One region of the Paramicrobacterium agarici genome, then DNA from elsewhere that is predicted to be linked to it. Evidence: predicted binding sites of a transcription regulator. Region 1 holds the regulator's gene; the other holds the start of a gene.

Region 1 (7,223 bases):
ATCGCGAACGCCGAGGGCATGCGCACCACCCCGTCGGTGGTCGCCTTCACGAAAGACAACGAGGTGCTCGTCGGCGAGACCGCCAAGCGCCAGGCCGTCACGAACGTCGACCGCACGATCGCATCGGTCAAGCGCCACATGGGCACCGACTGGTCGTTCTCGGTTGACGACAAGAAGTACACGGCACAGGAGGTATCCGCTCGTATTCTGCAGAAGCTCAAGCACGACGCAGAGCAGTACCTGGGCGACTCCGTCACCGACGCCGTGATCACGGTTCCTGCGTACTTCAACGACGCCGAGCGCCAGGCCACGAAGGAAGCCGGTGAGATCTCGGGCCTCAACGTGCTGCGCATCATCAACGAGCCGACAGCCGCTGCTCTCGCCTACGGCCTCGACAAGGGCAAAGAAGACGAGCTCATTCTGGTCTTCGACCTTGGTGGCGGTACCTTCGATGTCTCGCTGCTCGAGGTGGGCAAGGACGACGACTTCTCGACCATTCAGGTGCGTGCCACCTCCGGTGACAACCGCCTCGGTGGTGACGACTGGGACCAGCGCATCGTCGACTGGCTGATCACGAAGTTCAAGGAGTCGACCGGTGTCGACGTCTCGAACGACAAGATCGCCAAGCAGCGCCTCAAGGAGGCCGCTGAGCAGGCGAAGAAGGAGCTGTCGAGCTCGACGAGCACCAGCATCCAGCTGCCGTACCTGTCGCTGACCGAGAACGGCCCGGCGAACCTTGACGAGACGCTGTCGCGCGCACAGTTCGAGAACATGACGAGCGACCTGCTCGAGCGCACGAAGAAGCCGTTCACCGACGTCATCCGCGAAGCGGGAATCAACGTTTCCGACATTGCTCACGTCGTTCTCGTCGGTGGGTCGACGCGTATGCCGGCCGTCGCCGATCTCGTGAAGAAGGAGACCGGTAAAGACGCGAACAAGGGTGTGAACCCTGACGAGGTCGTCGCTGTCGGCGCTGCGCTGCAGGCCGGTGTTCTGAAGGGCGAGCGCAAGGACGTTCTGCTCATCGACGTCACCCCGCTGAGCCTCGGAATCGAGACCAAGGGCGGCATGATGACCAAGCTCATCGAGCGCAACACCGCAATTCCGACCAAGCGCAGCGAGACGTTCACGACCGCAGACGACAACCAGCCGTCTGTCGCCATTCAGGTGTTCCAGGGTGAGCGCGAGTTCACGCGTGACAACAAGAACCTGGGAACGTTCGAACTGACGGGAATCGCCCCGGCTCCGCGAGGCGTGCCGCAGATCGAGGTCACCTTCGACATCGACGCGAACGGCATCGTGCACGTGTCCGCAAAGGACAAGGGCACGGGCAAGGAGCAGTCGATGACCATCACGGGCGGCTCGTCGCTCTCGAAGGAAGACATCGACCGCATGGTGCGCGAGGCCGAAGAGAACGCGGCTGAAGACAAGAAGCGCCGCGAGCAGGCTGAGACCCGCAACAACGCCGAGCAGCTCGCCTTCTCGATCGAGAAGCTCATCAAGGAGAACGACGACAAGCTCCCCGAAGACGTCAAGTCCGAGGTGCAGGCTGACGTCGACTCGCTGAAGTCGGCTCTCGCCGGTGAAGACGAGGATGCTGTCAAGACAGCCTTCGATAAGCTCAACGAGAGCCAGGTCAAGCTGGGAGAGGCAATCTACTCGCAGGCTCAGGCCGAGGGTGAGCAGGCGCAGGCGGCGGGCGAGCAGCCCACTGCTGAAGAGAACTCCGACGACGATGTCGTCGACGCCGAGGTTGTCGACGATGAGGACGAGAAGAAGTAGGAATGACTGACAAGAACCAGAACCCGGACGAAGAGCCGAAGGTCAACGACAAACGTCGCATCGACCCGGAGACCGGTGAGGTTCGTCAGCCTGACGCGACCGCGGGGTCGGAGGCAGACGCCTCCGGCCCTTCGGCACAGGAGGGCGCTGCCGATGAGGCAGCGGCCGACGACGAGCTCACGGTCGACGACATCCTTGCCGCCGCGGACGACGCTGCGCCGGAGGGCGAAGCGCCCGCATCGAACGTGCGTGAGGCCGAGCTGCTGAGCGACCTCAAGCGCGTCAACGCCGAATACGCGAACTACCGCCGCCGTACAGAAGAGAACCGCGAAGTCGAGAAGCAGCGCACGACAGGCGCCGTCTTGGACGCCCTGCTTCCCGTGCTTGACGATCTCGATCGCGCCGAGAAGCACGGCGACCTCGAGGGTGACACCGCGTTCGCCCAGATCTCGTCGAAGCTCCGCCAGTCGGTGGAGCGGCTCGGTCTGGTGAAGTTCGGCACCGAAGGCGAAGCCTTCGACCACAACAAGCACGAGGCGATCTTCCAACAGCCCAGCCAGGACGTCGAGACGGAGACAATCGTCGACGTCGTTCAGACCGGATACTTCGTGGGAGACACACTGTTGCGAGCGGCCAAGGTGGTCGTCGCTGTTCCTGCCGAGTAGGTGCCATGGCCAGTCAAGATTGGTTCGACAAGGACTTCTACAAAGTCCTCGGCGTCGACAAGAATGTGAGCCAGGCTGACCTCAAGAAGACCTACCGCAAGCTGGCTCGCAAGTACCACCCGGACTCGCACCCGGGAGATACTGCGGCAGAGTCAAAGTTCAAGGAGATCTCTGAGGCGTACTCGGTGCTCTCTGACGAGGCTCAGCGCAAGGAGTACGACCAGGTTCGCGCCATGGGATCCGGCGCCCGATTCACGGCACCGGGCTCCGGCGGCGGCAACGGCGGCTTCGAGGACGTCTTCGGCGGAATGTTCGGCGGCGGAGGCGGCGGCTACCAGCAGGCTGACTTCGACGATATCCTCGGAGGCATGTTCGGAGGCGGTCGCTTCGGGCAGTCGAGCGGAGGATTCCGCGGCTTCGGAGGCCCGACGCCCGGACGTGATGTGACAGCATCCACGACCCTCGACTTCACGACTGCGACCAAGGGCGACACGATCACCCTGCAGACCTCTGACGGGCGGCCGATCAAGGTGAAGATTCCGGCAGGCGTCTCGGACGGCCAGAAGATCAAGCTGCGCGGAAAGGGCCAGCCGTCGCCCGATGGCGGACCTGCGGGCGACATCGTGCTGACTGTGCACGTTCGCAAGCACCCCGTGTTCGAACGAGAAGGGCTGAATCTGCGCGTGCGCGTGCCTGTGACCTTCGTCGAAGCCGCACTCGGCGCGACGATCGAGGTGCCGACGCTCGATGGTGCACCCGTCAAGCTCAAGGTGGCTGCCGGAACTCCGAGCGGCCGCGTGCTGCGTGTCAAGGGCCGCGGCGTCGAGACGTCGAAGGGAACCGGCGACCTGCTCGCCGAGATTCAGGTGGCGGTGCCCGCGCACCTGTCAGCTGAGGCCGAGTCCGCGCTCAAGGCGTATCACGACCTCGAGCCGAACGAGAACCCGCGCGCAGAGATCCTCGCGAGAACACGAGGCTGATCATGGATGAGAACTCACCGGTCTTCGCCATCGCGGTGGCTGCCGAGCTCGCGGGCATGCACCCGCAGACGCTGCGGCAGTACGACCGCATCGGGCTCGTGCAGCCCAAACGCACGGCCGGTCGTTCTCGTCGATACTCCATGCGCGACGTCGAGCAGCTGCGCGAGGTGCAGCGGCTCAGCGGCGAGGGAGTCAGTCTCGAAGGAATCGCCCGCATTCTGAGTCTTGAAAACGAGGTGAGTCACCTCAGAGAACGCGTGCGCGAGCTCGAGAATGCTCTTGCCGACCAGGTGCTCAAGGCTCAGGGACGCCGCGTCTTCGCCGCGGGGGAGCATGGCGACGTCATTCCCCTGCGCAGCGGAACGCGAACTCAGAGGCGCACCGAGATCGTCGTCTGGCGTCCTCGCCGCGACGACGAGCAGTAAACACGCAATGCCGGTCACCGAGTTTCGGTGGCCGGCATTTGCCATGTGTGGGCACGGGGACTTCTCTCCACAGACAACACAGTGCCGTTCTGCAACAGTGATGAGACGAGCAGAACAGGAGCGACGCCGTGATGAACAATGGGCCGGCCCCTCAGCATCCTCACCCGGGGTACGGACAGCCGATGCGCTTTGCCGCTCCCGGCTACCCTGGCGGGCAGCATCCGATTCCGTATCGCCCGGTCAGCCGCTCTCGCCCAGCGCTCACCCGATCTCAGAAGACAGCCGCGCTTTGGGCGGGCGCGATCGGCTTTCCGATCATGTCTCTGGGATTAGCTATCGTGATCACGCTGCTGGGCTGGTCAGCGGTTATCGGCCTGCTCACCGCCGTCGCATCCCAGCTCGACGACACGAGCGCAGACGCCGCCCGGATGCTGACCGAGATGGACATGATCTGGAGCGATTACTGGTGGATATTCGCCCTCGTTCTGCTTGCCGGACTTGTCGTGTGGGCCATCGGTTACGGCGCGAGCATCGGCATCGCGAAGATCGGAAACGTCAACAAGGCCGCTGGCGCAACCTGGGCGGGGTTCGGCATCGCCAGCTGCGCGGGATTCGTTCTGATGTGGCTTGGGAACATCGTGTACCTTATGGGCGCGGCCGTCGTCGCGATGCTGAGTAGTGACGGGTTCGGCGGCGCCTCCCTGATCTTCAACATTGTTTTCGTTGTACTCGGCATAGTCGTCTGGGCTGGTGCTGGCGCACTGAGCTGGTGGTGGATGGCGCATTGCCTCAGGGCACGTCACCCCGCCCAGCGCTATGCGAGCGAGCCGTACTACGTCTGATTACGCCGTATGCGATTGGGGGTGAGGATGCTGCCGCCCCTCTTCGTCGTCCACAAGCTGGCCCTCGTGCGCTGTTATTCACATATCGCCAGCACGGCGTGAGCCGGAGGCATGCAGCTTGAGAAAGTGGTCCTTCCTCGTCGAACCGGAAGGACCTCGTGTGACGAACTCTCCAGAACCGCCCCCGGTGCCTCTGCCGCAACCTCCTCAACCGGTGCCGCGACGGTATGGCGCTCCGGTACAGCCCCCGAAACCACCACCGCTGACGCGTCGCCAGCGCACGAGCGCTCTCATTGCTGGCGGAGTGTCGTTCGTGCTCATCGGCGGCAGCACGACGCTGCTGATTCTCTACGCCATGTCGGCAGCAGCGGTACTGGCCTTCGCGGGCACATGGCAGCTCGTTCTCGGCGCCGGCGAAGACTTCGGTGAGACTGTGGCGGCGCTCGTCATGCAAGGTGCCCTCTACGGCGGCATCTTTCTCGTCGCGTGCGGGATGGGCTACGGCGCGAGTTTGCTCATCTTGCGTGCAGGGAGGGTGTACAAACCGAACATCACGACGCTCCTCGGATCAGGAATCGCCTTAACAGCGTGGTCGACGTTCGCCGGCGTTTTCGTCATGGTGTACCTCGCCGCAGCTCCGCCATCGCAGCCGTGGAACCGCACGACGAACGCCGCCGACCAGTTTCTCGTCGTGTTCATCGTCGCGCTGGCGCTCATCAGCGGCATCGTCGTCGGCGCGCTCGGCTGGTGGCTTGCTGCTCACCTGCTTCGTTCGCGCCGCGCTCCCCGCACGGTGCCGTGGGCGGCGCGAGGGCACGACACGCGGCCGTACCCTTGAACCGTGGAGTTCTCGTTTGATGCCCTGCGTCGGTGGCCCGACATCGAGGCCCCCAACCTCTACGCTTTCGACGCAACAGACAGGCTGGTGCTCGACACCGCGGCACAAGAGATAGCGGATGCTGGCGAGGGCGGCGTCGTCGCGATCGGCGACCGCTACGGAGCGCTCTCGCTCGGCGCCGCGACGCTGCACAGTGCATCTGGCATACGCGTGCATCAGGACGCCCTCTCGCAAGAGCGCGCGATTGTCGCAAACGCCGACCGGTTCGACCTGAGTGACCGCATCGCGCTCCACGCGCTTGACGCAGATCTCGTGCGCGACGCGCGCGTTGTGTTGCTGCAGCTGCCGCGCTCGCTCGACGCGCTCGACGAGATCGCTCGCCTGATCGCGGGGTACGCAGCGCCGGGCGTCCGGGTTTTCGCGGGCGGAAGGGTCAAGCACATGACTCCCGCGATGAACGAGGTGCTGTCAGCATCGTTCGCGTCGGTCGAAGCCGGTCTTGCGCGACAGAAGTCGCGTGTGATCACAGCATCCGCTCCTCGCCCCGCGGGGTCGCACACGGACTCCTCGTGGCCGCGCTCGCAGCGTCATGCCGATCTCGATCTCACGGTGTGGGCGCACGGCGCGGCGTTCGCCGGTACGCGCATCGACGTCGGCACGCGGTTTCTGCTCGACTACCTCGAGAGTGTCCCCGAGACCGCGCACCGCATCGTCGACCTCGGCTGCGGTAGCGGTGTGCTGGCCACCGCCTTCGCGATTCAGCGACCGGATGCTGCCGTCACCGCTACAGATCAGTCGGCTGCTGCCACAGCATCGGCCTGTCTCACGGCTGACGCGAACGGCGTCGGCGAGCGAGTCGCCGTCGTGCGCGATGACGGAATGTCAGCTGTGCCTGACAGGTCAGTCGATGCTGTGCTGCTGAATCCGCCCTTCCACATCGGGGCATCAGTGCACGCGGGCATCGCCCTCAAGCTGTTCGCCGAGGCAGCGCGGGTGCTCAAGCCCGGCGGGACGCTGCTCTCCGTATGGAATTCGCACCTGCACTACCGCGGCCACCTTGAGCGGCTCGTCGGCCGAACCCACCAGCTCGGGCGCAATTCGAAGTTCACCGTGACGATGTCGCGCCGCTCCGAGTGACGCGGCGGTCGCGCCAGGGAGGTTCGGCGCGGGTGTCGATTACTCTGGAGACATGCGCCAATACCTTGATCTGATGCAGCGTGTTCTCGACGAGGGTGTTGAGAAGTCAGACCGCACCGGAACCGGCACTCTCAGCGTGTTCGGACACCAGATGCGCTTCGATCTGCAGGCCGGGTTTCCCGTGCTCACGACGAAGAAACTGCATCTGCGCAGCATCATCGGCGAGCTGCTGTGGTTTCTGCGCGGCGATACGAATGTGGCGTGGCTGCACGAGAACAACGTCTCGATCTGGGATGAATGGGCAGACGAGAACGGCGACCTCGGTCCTGTGTACGGTCATCAGTGGCGTTCATGGCCGACGCCGAACGGCGAGCACATCGACCAGATCGCGCGAGTTATTGAGTCCCTGACGTCGAATCCCGACTCGCGCCGTCACATCGTGAACGCGTGGAACGTCGCCGAAGTCGACGACATGGCGCTGCCGCCGTGCCACACCATGTTCCAGTTCTATGTCGCGAACGGCACGCTCTCGTGCCAGCTGTACCAGCGCTCGG
Region 2 (7,223 bases), 590 kb from region 1:
GCGACAGCGACGTTGAACGTGTGCGCTTCGTCGCGACGTCGGCGACTCGGGATGCTGCGAACCGGCTCGTCTTCATCGATGCCGTCCGCGACATCATTGGCGTCGAGCCCGAAGTGCTCGCGGGCACCGAAGAGGCCGAGCTCTCGTTCCGCGGCGCCACGAGCGTGCTCCCTCCCGGCCCCGGGCGCCTCGTCGTCGATCTCGGCGGCGGCTCGACCGAGCTCGTGCTCGGCGACGGCGGCGACCTCTCGTCGTTCTCTATGGACGTCGGCTGTGTGCGCATGACCGAACGCAACGTCACGAGCGACCCGCCGTCGGCCGACGACCGGGCGGGCATCGTGCGCGACGTCAACGCCGCAATCGATGGCGCGGCAGCGTCCGTCGATCTCGGTCGCGTGCGCGAGGTTGTCGGTGTCGCCGGAACCATCACGACGCTCACGGCGCACGCTCTCCGCCTCGATCGCTACGATCCGGGTGCGATCAATGGCACGCGCTCGAGCATGTCGGCGATGCTCGCCGCGTGCGATGAGCTGGCGGCCATGCCCCGCGAGCAACGTGCGGCGCTCCCCTACATGCACCCGGGGCGCGTCGATGTCATCGCCGCGGGCGCGATCACGTGGCACACCGTGCTCACGCGGACCGTCGACGCGGTTGCGGCGGCAGGCGGCTCACTCGACTCCGTGGTCACGAGCGAGCACGACATTCTCGATGGCGTCGCCCTCTCGCTCGCCGATTGAGCCACGATGCGCGTACTGCGGGTTCTCGGCATCGCCCTTCCACTTGCTGCCGCCGGCAGCATCCTTGCCTGTGCTGAGCTGCTGCACTGGCGCGCGAGCACGCGTCAGCTGGGCGATGCCGACGTTCGGGGCGCGACCGAGGCCGTCGTCGTTCTTGGCTACAAGAACCGCGGAAGCCGTGCGAACATCATCAATCGCAGTCGCGTTCGCGCCGGCATCCGCTCGATCGACCCGCATGCATCACGCAGCGTTCTCGTGCTCTGCGGCGGGCCGGTTGCCAGCAGCACGCCCGAGGCCGAGATCATGGCCCGCTATGCGCAGCAGCGCGGGTACTCCGGGCCGATGCGCCTAGACGGTGAGAGCCGTTCAACGTGGCAGAACATCGAGAATGCGATTCCGCTGGTCGAGGATGCCGACCGCATCAAGGTCGTCTCCGACTCCATGCACGCCGAGTTCGGTCGCGCTTTTCTCGCCGAGCAACGACCGGATCTTGCCGCGCGCCTCGTGCGGGGCGAGGACTATCGCCTCGGCGAGAACCTGCTGATCAAGCCGATCGCCGTCGTCATCGCGCTGCGCAATCGCCGTCGGCTCGGGGCACCTCGACCGGTTTGAGCGAGAGACCCGATGTCACGGCTCCGGCCGCTCGGGGCCGGAGCCGTCCTCTGGGTCGTCCTTCGGCCCGTCGCTCTTCTTCTCGGCGTTGAACGCGATGCCGAACGCAATACCGATCGCGATACCGATCGACAAGCCGGTTCCGATGTTGTCCAATGCGACACCCATCGCCATGCCGACGCCGATACCGATCGCCAGGCCGGCGCCCATGTTCGCCTCTCTGGTGCGCTTGCTCATGCTCTCGCCTCCGCGGCCGCCGCTCGACTGATTCTGGCCACAACGGTACGCGGCGGGTCAGTTGCGACACATCCCCCGCGCGACGGAAATCAGACCAGACGGATGCTGTTCTGCAGCCGTGTGCGCACCTCGAACATGTCCGTACCTGCCGGTCGCGGCGCATCCGGAACCCCGGTGCGCAGAAAGTGGCCGATCACGGAGCGTTGCACGGCGAAAGCCGGCAGGCCGCGCGTTCGCCCGAGTGCCGTGATCGCGCCGTCGAGGGCGTTGTCGGGCAGCACGACGATGAGGGCCGTGAACTTCACGCGAGCAGCGCGGGCGACGGCCTTCGCGCGGGTCGCAAGCGCGTGCACCGGCTTCTCCCCCTTTGCCAGCCCCTCGCTGATGAGGTCTCCGCGGCGGGGCCGTGCAGGTGCTCCCCAGTCCTCTGACTGCACAGCGAACAGGCCGCTCGGGCCCAGCACGACGTGGTCGATCTTGCGGGTGTCGCTTGCGGCAGCATCCGCATCAACGACCCATGTGTCGCTTCCGCGCTCGGTCGCGACCCCGTGCCACACGGTGTAGCCCATGCCGAGGTCGCCGAGCGCGCGGGCCGTCGCCTCTTCAGCGAGCGCGTCGGCGAGGGCGTGCTTGATTTCGCTCGGCGCGCGGCGAATGAGCGCGTCGTCGTAGATGTCGACGGGCTCGCTGCCGCGGCCGACCCATTCGCGCATCAGCGTGGTGAATCGATCGCGCGCCCGGCCTCCGGGGTGTCCGTACATGCGCGCCTTGGGGCGTGAATCGCGCTGCGTCGATCGCGATCGGCTCGTTGCCCACACGTGTTCCGACTCGTCAGATGCGGGGGCGGATGCTGGTCGAGCCGACGCGCCCCGATCGTACGCTGCCCGTGATTCGGGAGTGCCGAGCTGCTCCCACGCGAGCTGTACGGCGTTGAATGTGGCGGCGCTTCCCCCGAGGTCAGGATGTGTCTGCCGCGCACGCCGACGGTATGCACGGCGAAGCTCCTCATTGCTCGCGGTGCGATCGACGCCGAGCACGTCGTACGGGCTCTCGTCGAGGGGGCTCTCAGACATAAGCACTTTCGAATCGGGGACGACCAAAAACCCTACAGCGATTAGCTGTGCTGCGCCTGCCCGATGCGCGAAACGGCCGCCGACCGGGTGGTCGACGGCCGCTTCTGCACTGGGGCGTTATACCGTGGTGGCATCGCTGAGCTCCGCGGATTCGTCCGATCCGGCAGAGGTCACAGCGATCTTGCGGGGCTTCGCGCGCTCGCTCACGGGGATCATGATGCTGAGCACCCCATTGTCGTAGGTCGCGCTGATCTTCTCGGTGTCGATTCCCTGGCCGAGGCTGAGCTGGCGCAGGTACGAGGCCGTTCCGCGCTCACGCGTGATCCACTTCACGCCGTCGCCGCTGCTCACCGTGCGCTCGGCGCGGATCGTCAGGAGCTGCCCGTCCACGTCGATGTCGACCGAGCCCGGGTCGATTCCCGGAAGGTCGGCGTTCAGCACGTAGGTGTCGCCGTCGCGGTACAGATCCATCGGCATCCGTCGAGGTCCCGACGGTGCATCGGCAAGTGCGCCCGCAAGCGTCGCGAACTCCCGGAACGGGTCGAATGTTGTAGCCATGAGGTCTCCTCCAAAACTTGAGTGTGTCTTACTCAACTACAACTGAGATTAGCACTCTCCTATTCCGAGTGCTAACGCTTATGCCTCGCCCACAGCGAACACGGCGCGCTCACAACGTCAGCTCACGGCGGGCTCCGCGTCCTCGGGCTCCGCTCCCCGATGGGTCGCGTCACTGCGGTAGTCGGTGTACATGTACGGATTGTCGAGCACCTTAGTCTCGGGTATCTCTGGGTTCATTCCGGACTCCCAGACGTCGTCGCCGAGTGTGCTCCGCAGATAATCGACAGTCTGCTCGACGTCTGCCTTCGCGCGCGCGACCTCGGAATCGAGAAGTTCGTTCTGGAACTTTGCGATCGCTCCGTTGACGAGCACGGTGTGCACGTCTGCGCGCCCTGCCTGCAGGGCAATGTGTCCGTACGGATTCATGATCGGGAACATCGTCGGCGACGTATCGTTCTTGACGAGCACCACGTCGGCCTTCTTTCCAGGCTCCAGACTTCCGACGAGATCGTCGATTCCGAGAGCCTTCGCGCCACCCAGCGTCGACCACTCCACGACGTGTTCGGCGCGCAGGTGGGAATGCGTGATGGTGTCTCCCTTCTCGTGTGCCTTGATGTGCTCCCAGGCGCGGTCGGCGCCGAGAGTGGCTCGCATCGCTGAGAACAGGTCACTCGAGAACCAGACACTCGTGTCGACGGAAAGCGACATGGGGATCGCGTGGGTCCGGAGCACCCACGACGGTGGGTAGCCCTGCCCGCAACTCTGCTCGCTCTCGGTCGAGAGAGAAACGGAGCCGCCGGTTGCCGCGATGCGCTGATAGGAGTCGTTGTTCAGCGTCGCCGCGTGCACATAGACGGTCTCGGGCGTCATGAAGCCGTTTTCATACATCAGGCGGATGCCGTCGTCATTCGTCGCTCCCCACACTCCCGCATGCGTCGTCACGGGGAGGCCGAGCTCGCGCGCCGTCTCAAAAGCACCTCGCTCGGGAAATTCAGGATCGCCCGTGACATCGAATGCAAGCTGGAATCGAAGCATCTCCGACTCGGTGTTGTTGTCACGGATGAACCGCGTGAACTCGGGGTTGGACGCCCACTCCCATGGTGCGCCGAAGATGTTCCCCGGCGCGAAGACGAAGCGTCCCGTCGAAGCGCGAAGAGCGTCGAGTGCTGCTTCCGCGTGCTCAATGGTCCGCAGCCCGTGCGACCAATCGACGGTCGTCGTGACTCCGGCGTCGATCGCGTCCATGGCCGAAAGCGCGTTGCCGGCGTAGATGTCTTGCGGTCGGAAGTGCTTGCCATACTCGAGGTAGTACCAGACGAAGTACTGCGTGAGCGTCCAATCGGCGCCGTAGCCCCGCATGGCGGTCTGCCACATGTGCCGGTGAGTGTCGATCATGCCGGGCATGAGGATGCCGCCGTCGGCGTCGATCTCGAATGTGCCTTCTGGCACCTCGAGCGCCGTGCCCACGGCGTCGATGGTGTCTCTCGAGACCAGCACGTCGCCCTTGTGCAGGACGTCGCGTCGGCCGTTCATCGTCAGCACCGTGCCGTTGCGAAACACGATCGGCTGACCGTCGCGGGGAAGTGGGGTTGTCTCCTGTGTCATTGTTCGGCTCCTTTGCCTGGGGGTGGCGGGGAATGGATGCTGCTCTGTTCAGAGCGCGACGCTCGGGTAGCTCGTGCCAAGCCAATGGGAGAGCTTCGATGCGTACTCGCGCTGGAACGACAGCGGCCCGTGCTGGGCGGCATAGTCTTCCTCGTAGATGGCGATGAAGATGGTGAGCGTGAGGAAGAAGTGGGCACCCATCTCGAACAGCGCCACGTAGTCGTGGTCGACGAGCGCCTGGCGCTCCTCCGGTTCAAGCGAGAGCCAACTCGTGCGCTCGACCGTCGCGCCGTTACCGAGGCGACGTCCGAAATCGGCATCCCAGTCATCGACCATCGACTGAGGGTTCGCCTTGTATTGCGCGAGGAGCTCGGGATCCCGGTCAACTTGATAGAGAAACTTGTTCACGTAGTACGTGCTCATCGCGGATCTCCGTTCGGGTACCAGGTGATGTAGGCCTCCATCGTGTGGAAGAGATCGAGGCTGTCCGTGTAGGCAGCGGCCTCCGGGCCGGCGATGCCCATCATGAGGATGAGGTCCATGAAACCGTGTGTTGCGTTCCCGGCTCCAGCCATGCTTTCGTGCGTCACATTCTCGAGAATCGCGTCAACGTTGCCCGTGCTCAGCCACTCGATCGCCTGCCTGTCGAACTCGGGATCCGGCCCCGTTTCACCGAACTGCCGGGGCCCACCGAGCTCGAGCGACAGGTGTCCGCTGCCAACGGCTGCGATCTTCGCGTCGGACGGGTACTCGTCGATGATCGAGCGGATGGCCCGGCCGAGATCCCAGAACCGCTTCGGGGACGGAAGCGGTGGCGCGAAGATGTTTGTGTAGATGGGCACGATCGGCAGATCGGCCTGAGGTCGAGTGGTAATGATCGGGCAGATGATCGAATGGTCGATCTTGAGCTCGTGACTGACGGAGAAGTCGAAGCCGCGGTCGAGCAGGCCCTGGAGCATGTAGCCCGAGAGCTCTTCATGCCCGTCGAGAACATATTTCGGGATGCTGAATTCGCGCTCCTCGTTGTAAAACGTTCCGTCGTATGTGGGCTGTTTTCCGATGAGGAACGTCGGATAGTTATCGGAGAAGAACTGATGGAAGTGATCAGCGCCGACCATCACGAGAATGTCTGGATCGGCTGCCGTCAGCGTCTCGCGGTACGCCTCGACTTTTCGCTTCCACTCTGCTGCCTGGGGTATGCGTTCTTCCGGCGGCGTCAGTTCGGTCGCCTTCAGATAGAACGGGTGGTGCGTCGTCGCGAGCACCGCACTCAGTGTCGCCATGTTCTCTCCTTTGAGTCGGTGATTGAGGGCTGGGGTCAGCGAGCCGTCTCGCCCGGTGCTGCGGGCGGCGTGTATACCGCGTTGCGGTCGACGTGCGTGTAGATTGCGGGGCCGATGGGGTTCTCATCTTCCTCGGCGATGTGGCCAATGAGTCCCGCCGTGCGCGCAAGAAGCGCGAAGCCTCGGAGCAGGCTGACGGGAAGCCCGGCATCGACGAGGGCCGCACCCGCGACGCCGGCCCCGTTGAGGGGGAGCGTGCGTCCGAGAAGCTCGGGGTGCACGCGTCCGATGGCCTCGAACAGTTCCAAGTGCGCGCCCTTTACACCGGACTCCTCGGCGATCCTCATGATCACCGGGGTGCGAGGATCTCCGTTCTTGTGCACGGGATGGCCAAGCCCCGGGATCTTCTCGCCGGCGGAGCGGCTCTCGGTGATCGCGGTGCGGGCGATATCGTCCCAGCGGTCGCTCCCCCAACCTTCGGTGTCATCGTGATTCTTCACGATTCCGTGGAGGTAGGCGCCCGTGTCTTCGGTGACTCCGAGAAACCGGGATCCGCCGCCGAGAAGTCCCGCGGCAACAGCGCCTTGCAGCGAATCGGGGGCGCTGTAGTACGTGAGGCGCGCGGCAAGAGCTGTGGGAGTGAAGCCGTGGTCTGCGAGCGAGACGAGGACCGCTTCGAATACGCGGAGCTGGCCCGCCGTCGGCTGGCGCTTCGTCGCGAGTCGATATGCAAGTTCGCCGAAGCCGACCTGGCCGAGGAGCTCGCCAGCGAGGTCCTGCCCGAGCAGCGAGATCGACTCGGGCGTACTCGTTCCGATTCCCGTTGGGTACTCAGTCATTCGCGAATCCTCCGTCTGAATGGTCGGGTGTGCCGCTCAGCCACGCCCTGATGCGGCCGTCATCCTGCCCGAGGGCGGGCGGCGGCGAGTCATATCGCGGCTGCGTGCGCGAGAACGTTATCGGGTTGCGGATCATCGGCACGGACTGCTCGCCCTCGCCGACCTGCACGATGGGGTCGAGGCCGAGGCGTTCCGCGAGCGCGACGCCGCCATCGATCGTGTTGATCGGCCCGCACGCGATTCCGGCATCGGTGAGGATGTCGAACCACTCTGCGGCGG

Evidence for each region. The regulator HspR, encoded in region 1, represses chaperone genes until heat shock. The targets are predictions, from matches to a motif close to AAGTTGAGTCNNNNNGACTCAACTT.
Region 2: ATJ78_RS03090 (Hsp20/alpha crystallin family protein) is a predicted target of HspR. The motif match lies at 3,232-3,256, and genes of this name have one in related genera.

The regions. Positions count from the first base shown of each region.
Region 1 is NZ_PDJE01000001.1:1,196,112-1,203,334, forward strand. It holds gene dnaK (molecular chaperone DnaK) at 1-1,782, shown strand, start outside; gene ATJ78_RS05920 (nucleotide exchange factor GrpE) at 1,785-2,447, shown strand; gene ATJ78_RS05925 (DnaJ C-terminal domain-containing protein) at 2,453-3,427, shown strand; gene ATJ78_RS05930 (heat shock protein transcriptional repressor HspR) at 3,430-3,852, shown strand; gene ATJ78_RS05935 (hypothetical protein) at 3,981-4,694, shown strand; gene ATJ78_RS05940 (hypothetical protein) at 4,855-5,532, shown strand; gene ATJ78_RS05945 (class I SAM-dependent methyltransferase) at 5,536-6,669, shown strand; gene ATJ78_RS05950 (thymidylate synthase) at 6,722-7,223, shown strand, end outside.
Region 2 is NZ_PDJE01000001.1:606,031-613,253, reverse strand. It holds gene ATJ78_RS03110 (Ppx/GppA phosphatase family protein) at 1-737, shown strand, start outside; gene ATJ78_RS03105 (YdcF family protein) at 744-1,349, shown strand; gene ATJ78_RS03100 (glycine zipper domain-containing protein) at 1,365-1,586, opposite strand; gene ATJ78_RS03095 (J domain-containing protein) at 1,676-2,659, opposite strand; gene ATJ78_RS03090 (Hsp20/alpha crystallin family protein) at 2,777-3,217, opposite strand; gene ATJ78_RS03085 (amidohydrolase family protein) at 3,335-4,822, opposite strand; gene ATJ78_RS03080 (hypothetical protein) at 4,871-5,245, opposite strand; gene ATJ78_RS03075 (DODA-type extradiol aromatic ring-opening family dioxygenase) at 5,242-6,105, opposite strand; gene ATJ78_RS03070 (citryl-CoA lyase) at 6,141-6,944, opposite strand; gene ATJ78_RS03065 (CaiB/BaiF CoA transferase family protein) at 6,937-7,223, opposite strand, start outside.